DNA from 3 places in the Roseateles sp. P1_C6 genome. Region 2 is predicted to be linked to each of the others. Evidence: predicted binding sites of a transcription regulator. Region 2 holds the regulator's gene; each other region holds the start of a gene.
What was found. Region 2 encodes HrcA, which represses chaperone genes, less so after heat shock. Its sites were predicted from a motif close to TTAGCACTCNNNNNNNNNGAGTGCTAA; they were not measured.
Positions count from the first base shown of each region.

Region 1: rpoH (RNA polymerase sigma factor RpoH) is a predicted target of HrcA. The motif match lies at 2,414-2,440, and genes of this name have one in related genera.
Region 3: groES (co-chaperone GroES) is a predicted target of HrcA. The motif match lies at 2,480-2,506, and genes of this name have one in related genera.

Region 1 is NZ_JBFUAK010000013.1:25,555-30,418, forward strand. It holds gene AC1D29_RS25840 (CHASE domain-containing protein) at 1-1,735, shown strand, start outside; gene AC1D29_RS25845 (chemotaxis protein CheW) at 1,767-2,267, shown strand; gene rpoH (RNA polymerase sigma factor RpoH) at 2,493-3,410, shown strand; gene AC1D29_RS25855 (SCO family protein) at 3,454-4,056, opposite strand; gene cyoE (heme o synthase) at 4,053-4,864, opposite strand, start outside.
Region 2 is NZ_JBFUAK010000004.1:409,784-414,647, reverse strand. It holds gene AC1D29_RS10635 (DUF2235 domain-containing protein) at 1-779, opposite strand, end outside; gene AC1D29_RS10630 (lipase family protein) at 878-2,011, opposite strand; tRNA gene AC1D29_RS10625 (tRNA-Ile) at 2,145-2,221, opposite strand; gene hrcA (heat-inducible transcriptional repressor HrcA) at 2,257-3,264, opposite strand; gene AC1D29_RS10615 (NAD kinase) at 3,332-4,198, shown strand; gene recN (DNA repair protein RecN) at 4,202-4,864, shown strand, end outside.
Region 3 is NZ_JBFUAK010000005.1:22,952-27,815, forward strand. It holds gene AC1D29_RS11600 (chalcone isomerase family protein) at 41-628, opposite strand; gene AC1D29_RS11605 (methyl-accepting chemotaxis protein) at 658-2,214, opposite strand; gene groES (co-chaperone GroES) at 2,599-2,889, shown strand; gene groL (chaperonin GroEL) at 2,990-4,639, shown strand; gene AC1D29_RS11620 (MipA/OmpV family protein) at 4,718-4,864, opposite strand, start outside.

The DNA.
Region 1 (4,864 bases), on a different contig from region 2:
CGGCATGGTGCAGGCGCCCGGCCGCAGCTGGGCCTTTGCGCTGGTAGGCCTGCTGGCCACGGCCATGGTCGGCGCGCTGCTGCTGCTGATGTCCGGGCGCACCCAGCATGTCGAGGCGCTGGTCAGCGAACGCACCGCCGCGCTGGAGCGCGAGATCGCCAACCGCGCCCAGGGCGAGCGCGCGCTCACCCAGAGCGAGCAGCGCTTTCACAGCATCTTCGACGCCGCACCCATCGGCATCGCCTTCACCGACCTGAACGGCGGCTTCCAGGAGGTCAACGCGCAGTTCTGCAGCCTGGTCGGCTACCCGGCCGAGGCGCTGATCGGCCGGCGCTCCATCGACGTGACGCACGAGGACGACCGCCGCGAGGACATCCGCCTGGCGCGCCGCATGATGCGCGGCGAGATCCCGTTCTACCGCCGCCTGAAGCGCTATGTGCGCCAGGACGGCAGCATCGCCCACGCTCGCGTGCTGGTCAGCCTGCTGCGCGGCGCCGACGGCCGGCCGCACCGGCTGGTGGGCGTCGTCGAGGACATCACCGACCAGCTGCGCATCGAGGAACTGGACCGCGCCCGCGAGGCGGCCGAGGCGGCCAACCAGGCCAAGAACGAGTTCCTGTCGCGCATGAGCCATGAGCTGCGCACGCCGATGAACGCCATCCTCGGCTTCACGCAGCTGATGCAGATGGACGCGAGCGAACCGCTGCCGCCCGCCCAGCGCAGCCGCGCGCAGCAGATCTCGCAAGCCGGCTGGCACCTGCTGGAGATGATCAACGACACGCTGGACCTGTCGCGCATCGAGGCGGGCTCGCTGCGCCTGGAGCCGAGCGTGCTGGAACTGCCGCCGCTGCTGTCCCGCGCGCTGGCCCTGGTGCAGCAACAGGCGGCCGAACGCGGCCTGGCCGTCAGCCAGCGCCTGGACCCCGGCGCGCTGCGCGTCATCGGCGACCCGACCCGGGTCACCCAGGTGCTGACCAACCTGCTCAGCAATGCCGTCAAGTACAACCGCGCCGCCGGCAGCGTCAGCATCGAGGCGAGCAGCCCCGAGCCGGGCTGGGTCGAGGTGGCCGTGCGCGATACCGGCCTGGGCCTGACCGACGAGCAGCGCGCCGCCCTCTTCCAGCCCTTCAACCGCCTGGGTCGCGAGCGCAGCGGTCTGCCGGGCACGGGCATCGGCCTGGTCATCAGCCGCCGCCTGGCCGAGATGATGGGCGGCAGCCTGCGCGCCGAAAGCCAGGCGGGCCCCGGCGCCTGCTTCGTGCTGAGGCTGCCCAGCGCCGGCGCGGCCACACCGACGGCCGCCGAGGCCGGCGCCGACGAGCCCGCCACGCCGCGCAGCGGCCCGCACCGGCGCCTGCTCTACGTCGAGGACAACCTGCTGAACGCGGAGGTCATGCGCGGCATCCTGGAGCAGCGGCCCGGGCTGGAGCTGGAGGTCGCGCCCACCGTCGAGGCCGGGTTGCGCGCGCTGCAGACGCGTCCGCCGGCCCTGCTGCTGCTGGACTGGCAACTGCCCGACGGCGATGGCCTGACGCTGCTGAGCCGGCTGCGCGAACTGGGCATCACGGCGCCGCCGGTCATCGTCGTGTCGGCCAACGCCCAGCCCGAGCAGATCGCCGCGGCGCAGGTGGCCGGCGCCGGGCACTATCTGACCAAGCCGCTGGACGTGCGTGAGCTGCTCGCCCTGGTCGACGAATTGTTGGCACCGCCTGCCGGGGCGGAGCGGGCAGAATGAGGGCCTTCCTCCTCCCCCCGTGCAGCGCCCGATGAGCTCCACCGATCTCGTTCCCACCAGCGGCGCCCAGGCCGTGCAGACCTTGGGCCGTGCCGCCGGCCGCCAGTTCCTGACCTTTCGCATCGCCGAGGAGGAATACGGCCTGGACATCCTGCGCGTGCAGGAAATCCGCTCCTACGAGGCGCCCACCCGCGTCGCCAATGCGCCCAGCTTCGTCAAGGGCGTCGTCAACCTGCGCGGCGTCATCGTGCCCATCCTGGACCTGCGGCTGCGCCTGGGCCAGGCCGGCGAGTACAACGCCTTCACGGTCGTTATCGTGCTGAACGTGGCCGGCCGCATCGTCGGCATCGTCGTCGACTCGGTGTCCGATGTGCTGGAACTGAGCGCCGACGAGATCAAGCCCCGCCCCGAAGTGCCGGCGGCGCTGGACGCCCGCTTCATCACCGGCCTGGGCAAGCTGGGCGACCGCATGCTGATCCTGCTGGACATCGAGGCGATGATCAAAAGCCCGGATTTCGGCCTGGTTGACTGAGGCTGCGCCGGGAGCAGGCCTCTGCAGCCTGTTCGTCGACGCGCGCCGAAGGCCGGTGCCACGCCAGGCGCCGGCATGGTCAAGTTAGCGGCCACCAACTGTTTCAGCCGCAGCAACATTGCATTTCACCGACTGACACCTCGTTCTTAGCACTCAACAAAGCAGAGTGCTAATATCCTGTTCACCGCCGCATTCCACGCGGCGGTTTAGCAAGGATTCAAGACGATGTCTGCCTCTTCTGCCATTGCCGTCCGCGACCCCTGGGCCCTGGTGCCCTCGCTGGGCAATCTGGACGCCTACATCTCCGCCGTCAACCGCCTGCCGCTGCTGACCGCCGAGGAAGAGAGCTCGGCCGCGCGCAGCCTGCGCGACAAGGGTGACCTGGAAGGCGCCGGTCGCTTGGTGCTGTCGCACCTGCGCCTGGTGGTGGCCATCTCGCGCCAGTACATGGGCTATGGCCTGCCCCAGGGCGACCTGATCCAGGAAGGCAATGTCGGCCTGATGAAGGCCGTCAAGCGCTTCGACCCGGACCAGGGCGTGCGCCTGGTCAGCTACGCCATGCACTGGATCAAGGCCGAAATCCACGAGTACATCCTGAAGAACTGGCGCATGGTCAAGGTCGCGACGACCAAGGCCCAGCGCAAGCTGTTCTTCAACCTGCGCTCAATGAAGCACCAGCTCAAGGCCGGCCAGCCTGACGCCGCCACGCACCGCAACACGCTGACCGAAGCGGAACTGGCCCATGTCGCCAGCACGCTGAACGTGAAGCGCGAGGAAGTGCTGGAGATGGAGACGCGCATGTCGGGCGGCGACGTGGCGCTGGAGCCGCAGACCGACGACGAAGGCGAGAGCTTCGCGCCCATCGCCTACCTGGCCGACGACAGCCAGGAGCCCACCCGCGTCATCGAGGCCCGCACCCGCGATGAACTGGCGGGCAACGGCATCAGCCGCGCGCTGGACGTGCTGGACCCGCGCAGCCGCCGCATCGTCGAGGAGCGCTGGCTGAAGGTGAACGACGACTCGTCCGGCGGCATGACGCTGCACGAGCTGGCCGCCGAGTACGGCGTGTCGGCCGAGCGCATCCGCCAGATCGAGGTCGCGGCGATGAAGAAGATGAAAAAGGCGCTGACCGAGACGGCTTGAGCCCCGGTCGCCCCCAAGCAAAAGGCCCCTCTCGGGGCCTTTTTCATTTCCTGGCTTCGGCCAGCAGCAGCTTGATGTCGTCCGCCAGCGGCTGGGCGCCCGAGCCGTAGCGGGCGTAGACACGCACGCGACCCTCGGTGTCGAAGATGAAGCTCGCAGCCGTGTGGTCCATCGTGTAGGTCTCGGGTGTCTTGCCCGGCACCTTGGCGTAGAAGACCTTGAACTCCTTGGCTGCGGCCTTGGTCTGCTCCTCGCTGCCACGCAGGCCCACGAAGCTGGGGTCGAAGCTGGCGAGGTAGGGCTTCAGCAACGCCGCCGTGTCGCGCTCGGGGTCGATGGTGACGAAGACGCCTTGCACCTTGTCGCCGTCGGCGCCCAGCGACCGCTTGACCTCGGCCACCTCGGCCATCGTCGTCGGGCAGACGTCGGGGCATTGCGTGTAGCCGAAGAAGACCACCAGCACCTTGCCCTTGAAGTCGGCCAGCGAGCGGGCGCGGCCGTCCTGGTCGGTCAGGTTCAGCGTCCGTGCGTACTCGGCACCGGTCAGCTCTATGCCCTTGAAGGCCGGCTTGTCGGGCCCGGCCTTCTGGCAGCCGGCGAGGGCCAGCGCAGCAAGCGCGGCCAGGGCAAAGCGACGAGTGCTCATGCGATGTAGTGGTCGATCAACAGGGCCGCGAACAGCAGCGACAGATGCCAGATGGAGAACCAGAAGGTCCGCCGCGCGAGCATCTCCGAATACGAGCGCCACAGCCTAAAGGCATAGCCGCAGAAACCCAGGCCCAGTGCGACGGCGCAGACCAGGTAGAACCAGCCGCTCATGCCGGTCAGGAAGGGCAGCAGCGTGGCCGCGAACAGCACCCAGGTGTAGAGCAGGATCTGCAGCCGCGTGTAGTCGTTGCCGTGCGTGACCGGCAGCATGGGCAGGCCGGCGCGGGCGTAGTCCTCGGCGCGGTACAGCGCCAGCGCCCAGAAATGCGGCGGCGTCCACAGGAAGATGATGAGACACAGCAGCCAGGGCTCGGGGCCGAGGTCGCCGCGCAGCGCGGCCCAGCCCAGCACCGGTGGCATCGCGCCCGACGCGCCGCCGATGACGATGTTCTGCGGCGTCATGGGCTTGAGGATGACGGTGTAGATGACCGCGTAGCCGATGAAGGTGGCGAAGGTCAGCCACATCGTCAGCACGTTGACGTAGAAGCCCAGCAGCGCCATGCCCGCCGCGCACAGCAGCGCCGAGAAGGTCAGCGTCTGCGTGCGGCTGAGCTCGCCCTTGGCCGTGGCGCGCCAGGCGGTGCGCTTCATGCGCGCGTCGATGCCGTCCTCGATGAGGCAGTTGAAGGCGGCGGCCGCGCCAGCCACCAGCCAGATGCCGGCGATGGCGGCCAGCATGGTCAAGGCCTGCTCGCCGCTGGGCAGGCCGGGCACGGCCAACGCCATGCCAATGGCCGCGCAGAAGA
Region 2 (4,864 bases):
GGACTGGGGTTCACGCGCGAGAACGGTCCTGGCAGGCCCACCGACTCGACCGTGTCCCACACGCCCACCCAGTGCACCCAGGCGTCCTCCCGCCCTTCGCCGGCAAAGTTCGCGCGCACCTCCTGTGCCATGCGCTCGCGGTCGTCGGTCGACTTGGCGGCCTTCTTCCGGGGCTGCCGGCCGGGCTGCTGGCCCGCGCGGTCGTCGGCCGGGTCGAGCTGCGCGTGGCCAGCGGGCTCCGCTGCTGCCGAGTCCTCCCGGCTGGTCTTGTCGAACAGCCAGCGCGTGAGCTTCTGCATCGGCCCGCCGCGGCTCTTGTCCGACGGCGTGAAATACAGGTGCACGAGCGTGGGCACCAGCGCCTCGTACTCGGGCTTCAGGATGCCGAACAGGTTGATCATGCCGGCGAGGGCCCGCACGGTGAACGCGCCGCGCGAGAAGCCGAACAGGAAGATGCGGTCCTCGTGGCCGCGCCACTGGCGCATCAGAAAGAGATAGGCCTCGGCGACGTTGTCGAAGACGCCGCCGCCGGACGCGAGACCGGACACCCGCTCCCACTTGCGTATGGCCCAGTCGACGGGCCCAACGGGCGGCAACGTGCCCGGCGACCCGACGCCCGGGTCGTAGTAAAGGACGCGCACCTCGCCGGCCGGCGTGGGTTGCGCGGCGAGGTAGTTGTGCAGCAGCACGACGTTGGTGTCGTTGCTACCGCCCGTCAGGGTGTTGTTTGTGCCGTCGCAGCAGATGACGATCTGCCGGCGCATGGATGTGTCGCTCATGACCCCCTCCCTCCGCTTCGGCGTCATTCTTCTTCGGAGCGCCGCGCAACTCATCCACGGTTCTGAGGATGCCGCTGCATATAAAGCGGCCGCCGACCCTAAGGCCAGTAAGCCCGCAGGTAGTTAACCGGGGCATGGTCCGCCAGCCAGCGGGGCAGCAATTCATCGGGCTTCAGCCCCGTAGTGATGAAGCGTCGTTTGTCGGCGAGGCTGACCGCGACGGGCTTGTTGTCGGCCGTGGCCTGCGCAGATCGATCGCCCGCCTGGTCGATGAAGACTTCCTTACCGACGTGGCAATAGGTCAGCAGAGGCACGTTCGCCGGCGGCACATGAGTCACCGCGTCGATGCCATTGACGATGCGGATGGCTTCAACGCCGGAAGCATTGAATGCCTTGGCAAACGCCTGATTGCCCACACGCGGCGAACCGATGGTCACCAGCTGCGTCGGCAGTTCGGCGCGAGGCGCGCGCATCGCGATCAGCGTTGCGAGGGCAGCGCCCAGGCTGTGGCCGCTGACGAGCAGCTGCCTGCGCATGCCGCCCTCGTCACGCAGCCAAGCTTCGACCTGGGGCCAGATCGCCGTTGCGCCACGTGCGAACCCATGGTGCAGCGCGCCCGTCCATCCATCAGCGTGCACTTGCAGAAACTGACCATCCAGAAGCACGTCGCACAAGGTATCCGCCTGCGAGCCGCGGAAGGCCAGCAGGGCCAGGCGATCCTCGGGCCGAAACGCCGCAAAGGCTTGCGTGTGGGTGAAGCTGGAGAGCCGGTTCTCGGCGGGCAGTGCGGGCAGAACGTCGGAAACACGCTGGGCCAGCGTTTCAGCGAGCTTGCGCGCCGCCACGCCCAGCACGCCGGGTAGCGAAACATCGGGCCAGGAGATGTCTCCCACGGCCAACAACGTCTGCAGCGACTCCCGCGGCATCCTGAGCGGCCCGTGCGTCGAAACGAACTCCGCGAGGCTGGGAACGGAATCGACGAAGTAGGCGAACTTCTTGAAGCCGATGCTCCCCAGCGATTCCTCCAGCTTCTGCTTCGGCGACGGTTCCGGCGTTTGCCGGGGGTCTGATTCAGGATCCGGGTCCTTCGGATTCTCGAATCGGAAATAAGCCAGCCGAGACGCCTCGACGGCCAGTGTCACCCGGTCTGACGCGATGCCGCCTGTGAACACCGCGTGTCGCTTTTGCGGGCGGAACACATCGTCAGGGTGGCGGCTGTAGGGCTTGCTCATGCGCAAGCTTCTACCCGCAACCACTTGGGCCGGCATCCTCACGGATGACGATTCAACGCATTGATCGCAGACCAGGCATGTGACGCGTGGCCGAGCGGCGCTGGTGGCCACCGTCCGCAGAATCGGCTTGAAATGGTAGGCCGTGTTGGACTTGAACCAACGACCAAAGGATTATGAGTCCTCTGCTCTGACCAACTGAGCTAACGGCCCCCGGGGAGGAGGCGCGGATTCTAGTCAGCCTTGGCTCAACGTTGAGAGAGCGCCTGGCCGACCATGCGCGACGTGATGTCGACGATCTGGATCATGCGGTCGTAGGCCATGCGCGTCGGGCCGATGACGCCCAGCGTGCCGACGACCTGGCCGTCGACCTCGTAGGGCGCGCTGACGATGGACAACTCCTCGTACGGCACGACCTGGCTTTCGCCGCCGATGTAGATGCGCACGCCCTCGGCGCGGCTGGACGTGTCGAGCAGGCGCATCAGCTGCGTCTTCTGCTCGAACAGGTCGAAAAGGCGGCGCAGGCTGCCCATGTCGTGGCTGAAGTCCTGCACGGTCAGCAGGTTGCGCTCGCCGGAGACGACCACCTGCTCCTGGTCTTGCGCCATGGCCTCGGTGCCGGCCTGCACGGCCGCGCTCATCAGCCCCGCGATCTCGCTGCGCAGCACGTCGACCTCACTGCGCAGCCGCTCGCGCACGGCTTCCAGCGTGAGGCCGGCATAGCTGGCGTTCAGGCGGTTGCTGGCTTCGGCAAGTTCCGACTGGCTCAGGTCCTGCGCGGTGAAGATGACGCGGTTCTGCACGTCGCCATCGGGCGACACGAGGATGACCAGCACGCGCCGCTCGCCCAGCCGCAGGAACTCGATGTGGTGGAAGACGCTGGCTTTCTTGGGCGACGTGACGACGCCGACGAAGCTGGACAGGTTGGACAGCATCTGCGCCGCGCTGGCAATGACGCGCTGCGGCTGGTCGGGCTGCAGCCGGGCCGCATCCACGCCGATCAGGCCGGGCTGGGCGGTCAGCATGGTGTCGACGAAGAGGCGGTAGCCGCGCGCCGTCGGGATGCGGCCGGCACTGGTGTGCGGGCTGGCGATCAGGCCCAGCTCTTCGAGGTCGGCCATCACGTTGCGGATGGTCGCCGGGCTCAGTTCCAGGCCCGAAGCCTTGGACAGCGTGCGCGAGCCCACCGGCTGGCCATCCGCGATGTAGCGCTCAACCAGGGTTTTCAGCAGGGATTTGGATCGCTCGTCGAGCATTGCGCCATTCTATGAACACCCCCGTTACTGGGGAGAGAGGCGATACCCCTGTGGTGTAATTTGCCGCATGGCCGAGCGCTTCAGACATGTCGCCATCGTTGGCAAGCATCAGGCGCCTGGCATCCGGCCGGTGCTGGAGGAGATTGCCCAATTTTTGTGCAGTCAGGGGTTGGACGTCTCGCTCGAAGCGGACACCGCGCTGAACACCGGCCTGACGGGCTACGAAGCCTTGTCCAACGACGAGCTGGGCCGCCAGTGCGACTTGGCGGTGGTCATCGGCGGGGACGGCACGATGCTGGGTTTCGCGCGCGACATGGCCCGCCACGGCATTCCGCTGCTGGGCATCAACCAGGGGCGCCTGGGCTTCATCACCGACATTCCCATCGAGCGCTGGCGCGAGTCGTTGGCGCCGGTGCTGGCCGGTGACTACGAGGTGGAGCCGCGCACGATGCTGGAAGGCGCGGTGCTGCGCGACGGCGAGTCCATCTTCTCGGGGCTGGCGCTCAACGACGTCGTCGTAAGCCGCGGCGGCACGGCAGGCATGGTGGAGCTCAAGATCGAGGTTGGCGAGCAGTTCGTCGCCAACATGCGCGCCGACGGCCTCATCGTCGCCTCGCCCACCGGCTCCACGGCCTATGCGCTGTCGGCCGGCGGGCCCATCCTGCACCCCAGCATCGCCGGCTGGCTGCTGGTGCCGATCGCGCCGCACACGCTGTCCAACCGGCCCATCGTGCTGCCCGACAGCGGCGAGGTGCGCATGGAGATCCTCGCCGGCCGTGACGCGTCGGTGAACTTCGACATGCAGAGCCTGGCCAGCCTGCTGCACGGCGACGTCATCACCGTGCGGCGCAGCCAGCACCAGGTCCGCTTCCTGCACCCCAAGGGCTGGAGCTATTACGCGACGCTGCGTCGCAAACTCCGTTGGTACCTCTGACCCATGCTGCGGCACCTGTCTCTCAAAGACTTCGTCATCGTCCCCACGCTGGAGCTGGATTTCGAGCCCGGCTTTGCCGTGCTGACCGGCGAGACCGGCGCGGGCAAGTCCATCCTCATCGACGCACTGCAGCTGGCCCTCGGCGGGCGCGGTGACGCCGGCGTCGTGCGCGAGGGTGCTGCCAAGGCCGAGATCACGGCCGAGTTCGACACGCCGCCGCATCTGCGCGCGTGGCTGGACGAAGCCGGCTTTGACGCGGACGAGGCGCTGCTGCTGCGCCGCGTCATCGACGCCGCGGGAAAAAGCCGCGCCTGGATCAACGGCGGCGCGGCCACGCTGACCCAGCTGCGCGAGCTGGCCGACCACCTGCTCGACATCCACGGCCAGCACGCCTGGCAAGGCCTGACCCGCCCGGCCGCCGTGCGCGAGCTGCTCGATGGCTTTGCCGGCCTGGACACCGCGCCGCTGGCCCGCGCCTACGCCACCTGGAAGCAGGCCGCCGAGGCGCTGGCACAGGCGCAAGGCCAGCAAGCGGACGCGCTGCGTGAACGCGAGCGCCTGGCCTGGCAGATCGGCGAGCTGGACGGCCTGGCACCCGGCGACGGCGAGTGGGAGGAACTGAACGCCGAGCATGAGCGCCTGGCGCACGGCCAGTCGCTGATCGAC
Region 3 (4,864 bases), on a different contig from region 2:
CGCATCAGCGGCGTGGCGCGGTGCATGGCACATGAGCGGGTCAGCCCTTGCCCAGCAGTTGCGGCTTGAGCGATGAGTCGACCGGCTTGTCCCCCAGCCAGATCTTCAGGATGGCGTTGTAGAACGCCAGATCCTTCATCGGCTCGCCGATGGGCTTGCCGTTCAGCGTCATCACGGTGCCGGTGTCGGGAATCCAGTCCACGGTGATGACGTCGCCCTTCTTGCCCTGCGGGATGTTGACGAAGGCCTCGCCGAACTGGGCGAGCTGGTTGACGAACTTGGAACGCTCGGCCTTGTCGGTGTTGGCCGTGATGCCGGCCATGAAGGCCTGGCCCAGCTCGTCACCCGTCACCTCGCGCAGCAGGCCCAGGCTGAAGCGACGCGGGCCGGTGCTCTCCAGCACGCCGGCTGCGGTGTCCTTCTTCTCGGGCAGGTACAGCACCAGCGCGTAGACCTTGATGACGATGCGCGTGCGAATACCGGCGCCGTTGACCTTGAGCTCCTTGCCGCCGACCTTGGCGGTGTCGTCGAACTTCAGGCCGCCGACCTCGATGGCCTGTGCAGCGCCGCCCAGACCGAGGGCCAAGCCCAAGCCGGCAATCCAGCATTTGGCGGTATGCGTCTTCATGCAGTCTCCTGATCTTTTGGGGGGTGGGGTCAGTGCGCCGCCTCGAGCTTGAAGAGGCTGACGACTTCTTCGAGACCATGGGCCTGGGCGCGCAGCGAGTCGGCAGCGGCGGCGGCTTGCTCCACCAGTGCGGCGTTTTGCTGCGTGCTCTTGTCCATGTCGTGGATGGTATGCGTGACGCGCTCGATGCCGGAGCTCTGTTCGGCACTGGCGTGCGTGATCTCCCCCATGATGTCGGTCATCCGTTGCACGCTCGCCACCACGCCTTGCATCGTGTTGCCCGCCTGGGCCACGAGCTGGCTGCCCAGGGCCACCTTCTCGACCGAGTCGCCGATCAGGCGCTTGATCTCCTTGGCCGCGTCGGCGCTGCGGCCCGCCAGTGACCGCACCTCGCCGGCGACGACCGCGAAGCCGCGCCCCTGCTCGCCGGCCCGTGCGGCCTCCACGGCCGCGTTCAGCGCCAGGATGTTGGTCTGGAAGGCGATGCCGTCGATGACGCTGATGATGTCGACGATCTTCTTGGACGAGGCGTCGATCGAGCCCATGGTCGTGACGACCTTGGCAACGACGGTGCCGCCCTCCACGGCCACGGTCGACGCGGCCTGCGCGAGCTGGTTGGCCTGCTGCGCGTTCTGCGCGTTCTGCTGCACGGCATCGGTCAGCGTCTTCATCGCCGACAGCGTCTGCTCCAGCGACGCGGCCTGCGCCTCGGTGCGCACCGACAGGTCGAGGTTGCCGCTGGCGATCTCGCTGGACGCCGACGCGATGGACTCCGTGCCCTCGCGCACGCGGCCCACGATGCCCTTGAGGCTCTCGTTCATGTCCGACAGCGCCTGCATCAGGTCGCCCGTCTCGTCGCGGCTGCGCACCTCGATTTCGCTGGTCAGGTTGCCGGACGCGACCTTGCGCGCCACGCTGACGGCGCCGCGCAGCGGCACGACGATGCCGCGGGTGATCAGCACGCCGGTCAGCACGCTGGCCGCGATGGCGGCGACGGCCAGGGCGGCCAGCAGCAGTGCCGTCTTGCGCGCGACGCCATTGGACTTCTGCCCGGCTTCTTCCATCGCGGCGTTGCGGGTCTGGACCAGCTTGTCCAGGGCCGCCATGTACTTGCCCTGGGCGGCGCGCACCGAGAACTGGTACTTCAGCGGCGCGCCTTCGGTGTCGCCCGAAGCGACGGTCTTCACGAAGGCGGCCTGGCCCGCCATGAACTTCGCGCGCGCCTCCTCGACCAGCTTGAGCTGTTCCTGGCTGGCCTCGTCGGTCAGCAGGGGCTTCAGCTCGGTCATGGTCTTCTCATGAGCCGTCATGAGCGTGGCGACCGTGTCCAGCTCCTTCTTGATCTGCTCCTCGCCGGTCATGATGAGCGTCGTCATCATGCTGCGCGACGCGTCGCCCAGCTCGGCCTTGGCCCGGTTGGCCAGCGCGACCGCCTTGTAGTCGCTGCTGATCAGCTGGCTGATCTCGCCGTTCAAAGTCTGGATGCCGAAGTAGCCCAGCAAGGTGATCGCGATCAGGCAGGCCGTGACCACCGTGAAACCGGCGGCAAGACGTTGTCCGATGCGCATGTTGGACAAAAACTTCATTGAGGCAGCCTTGGTTGTTGTTAGCAGCGGGCGCCCGGGGCTGAAGTTGTCTCGACTGCGGGCGGTGGCGGATGAAACGACCTGAAATTTCAGCAGAAATCACCTTCGCCCACGCATTCTGGGCGGCGAACGAGCGGACGTTGCCGTGATTTGTGAGGCAAAACCCCGGTTGACTTCGCCCTCACGACGGCCGCCGAGCGCGCGCGGGTTGGGAGCAGGACCAAGCGCTTGAATCGACACGCATCGTCCTTATAATGCGAGGCTGCTAGCACTCAACGCATTCGAGTGCTAACGAAATCGGGCCGATGATTCGGCCCCGTTTTTTCGGCGGCCGAGGCTCAGGGAGCATGCGGCCGCTGCAGTTCAAACTCTGAAGGAGAACCCATGAAGCTGCGCCCCTTGCACGATCGCGTGATCGTTCGCCGCCTGGAACAGGAAACCAAGACCGCCTCCGGCATCGTCATCCCCGACAACGCCGCCGAGAAGCCCGACCAGGGTGAAGTCCTGGCCGTCGGCCCGGGCAAGCGCAACGACAAGGGTGACTTCATCACCCTGAACGTCGCCGTCGGCGACCGCGTGCTGTTCGGCAAGTACTCGGGTCAGACCGTCAAGGTCGACGGCGAGGAACTGCTGGTCATGCGCGAAGAAGACCTCTTCGCCGTCGTCCAGAAGTGATGGCTTGAGGGCAGCCCGGCACGACCTGCTGCTCTGCCCTCGCTGAATTCGGCGTCGATAAATCGACTCTGACCCCAATTTAGAGAACCGGAGAATTCAAATGGCAGCAAAAGACGTGATCTTTGGCGGCGAGGCGCGTGCCCGCATGGTCGAAGGCGTGAACATCCTGGCCAATGCGGTCAAGGTGACCCTGGGCCCCAAGGGCCGCAATGTCGTGCTCGAGCGCTCGTTCGGCGCTCCCACCGTGACCAAGGACGGCGTGTCCGTGGCCAAGGAAATCGAGCTGAAGGACAAGCTGCAGAACATGGGCGCGCAGATGGTCAAGGAAGTCGCTTCCAAGACGTCTGACAACGCCGGTGACGGCACCACGACCGCCACGGTGCTGGCACAAGCCATCGTCCGCGAAGGCATGAAGTACGTGGCCGCCGGCATGAACCCGATGGACCTGAAGCGCGGCATCGACAAGGCGGTCACTGCCCTGGTCGCCGAGCTGAAGAAGGCCTCCAAGGCCACCACCACCTCCAAGGAAATCGCCCAGGTCGGCACGATCTCGGCCAACAGCGACGTGGAAGTGGGCCGCATCATTGCTGAAGCGATGGACAAGGTCGGCAAGGAAGGCGTCATCACCGTCGAAGACGGCAAGAGCCTGGACAGCGAGCTGGACGTCGTCGAAGGCATGCAGTTCGACCGCGGCTACCTGTCGCCCTACTTCATCAACAACCCCGAGAAGCAAGCCGCGCTGCTGGACAACCCCTTTGTCCTGCTGTTCGACAAGAAGATCTCGAACATCCGCGACCTGCTGCCCACGCTGGAGCAAGTGGCCAAGGCCGGCCGCCCGCTGCTGATCATTGCCGAAGAAGTCGAAGGCGAAGCCCTGGCGACGCTGGTGGTCAACACCATCCGCGGCATCCTGAAGGTCGTCGCAGTCAAGGCGCCCGGCTTCGGTGACCGTCGCAAGGCCATGCTGGAAGACATCGCCATCCTGACGGGCGGCAAGGTCATCGCCGAAGAAGTCGGCCTGACGCTCGAGAAGGTCACGCTGGCCGACCTGGGCCAGGCCAAGCGCGTCGAAGTGGGCAAGGAAAACACCACCATCATCGACGGCGCCGGTGCTGCGGGCGACATCGAAGCCCGCGTCAAGCAAGTGCGCATCCAGATCGAGGAAGCCACCAGCGACTACGACCGCGAGAAGCTGCAAGAGCGCGTGGCCAAGCTGGCCGGCGGCGTGGCCGTCATCAAGGTCGGTGCTGCCACCGAAGTCGAGATGAAGGAAAAGAAGGCCCGTGTCGAAGACGCGCTGCACGCCACGCGTGCTGCCGTTGAAGAAGGCATCGTGGCTGGTGGCGGCGTCGCGCTGCTGCGCGCCAAGCAAGCCGCTGGCGCCATCAAGGGCGACAACGCTGATCAAGACGCTGGCATCAAGCTGGTCCTGCGCGCCATCGAAGCACCGCTGCGCGAGATCGTCTACAACGCCGGTGGCGAAGCCTCCGTCGTCGTCAACGCCGTGCTGGCCGGCTCGGGCAACTACGGCTTCAATGCCGCCAACGATACCTATGGCGACATGATCGAAATGGGCATCCTGGACCCGACCAAGGTGACGCGCACTGCCCTGCAGAACGCTGCCTCCGTCGCGTCGCTGATGCTGACGACCGAAGCCATGGTTGCCGAGTCGCCGAAGGAAGAAGCTGCCGGCGGCGGCATGCCTGGTGGCATGGGCGGCATGGGTGGCATGGGCGGCATGGACATGTAAGTCCGCGCCGGCGACACACCCGTCGCTGACACACGAAGGGGCTGCGCAAGCAGCCCCTTTTCTTTTGCCTCTGCGAAATCAGTCGCTGGCGCGTGCCGACGAGCGCATGAGTGTGTAGGTCAGGCCGATGCCGATGCTGGCGCCGGTCGTCTGCCGCACCAGCGGGCTCGCACGATTGGCCGCGCCGGCGACGCTGTCGACGCGACCGAAGGCGAACAGGCGCAG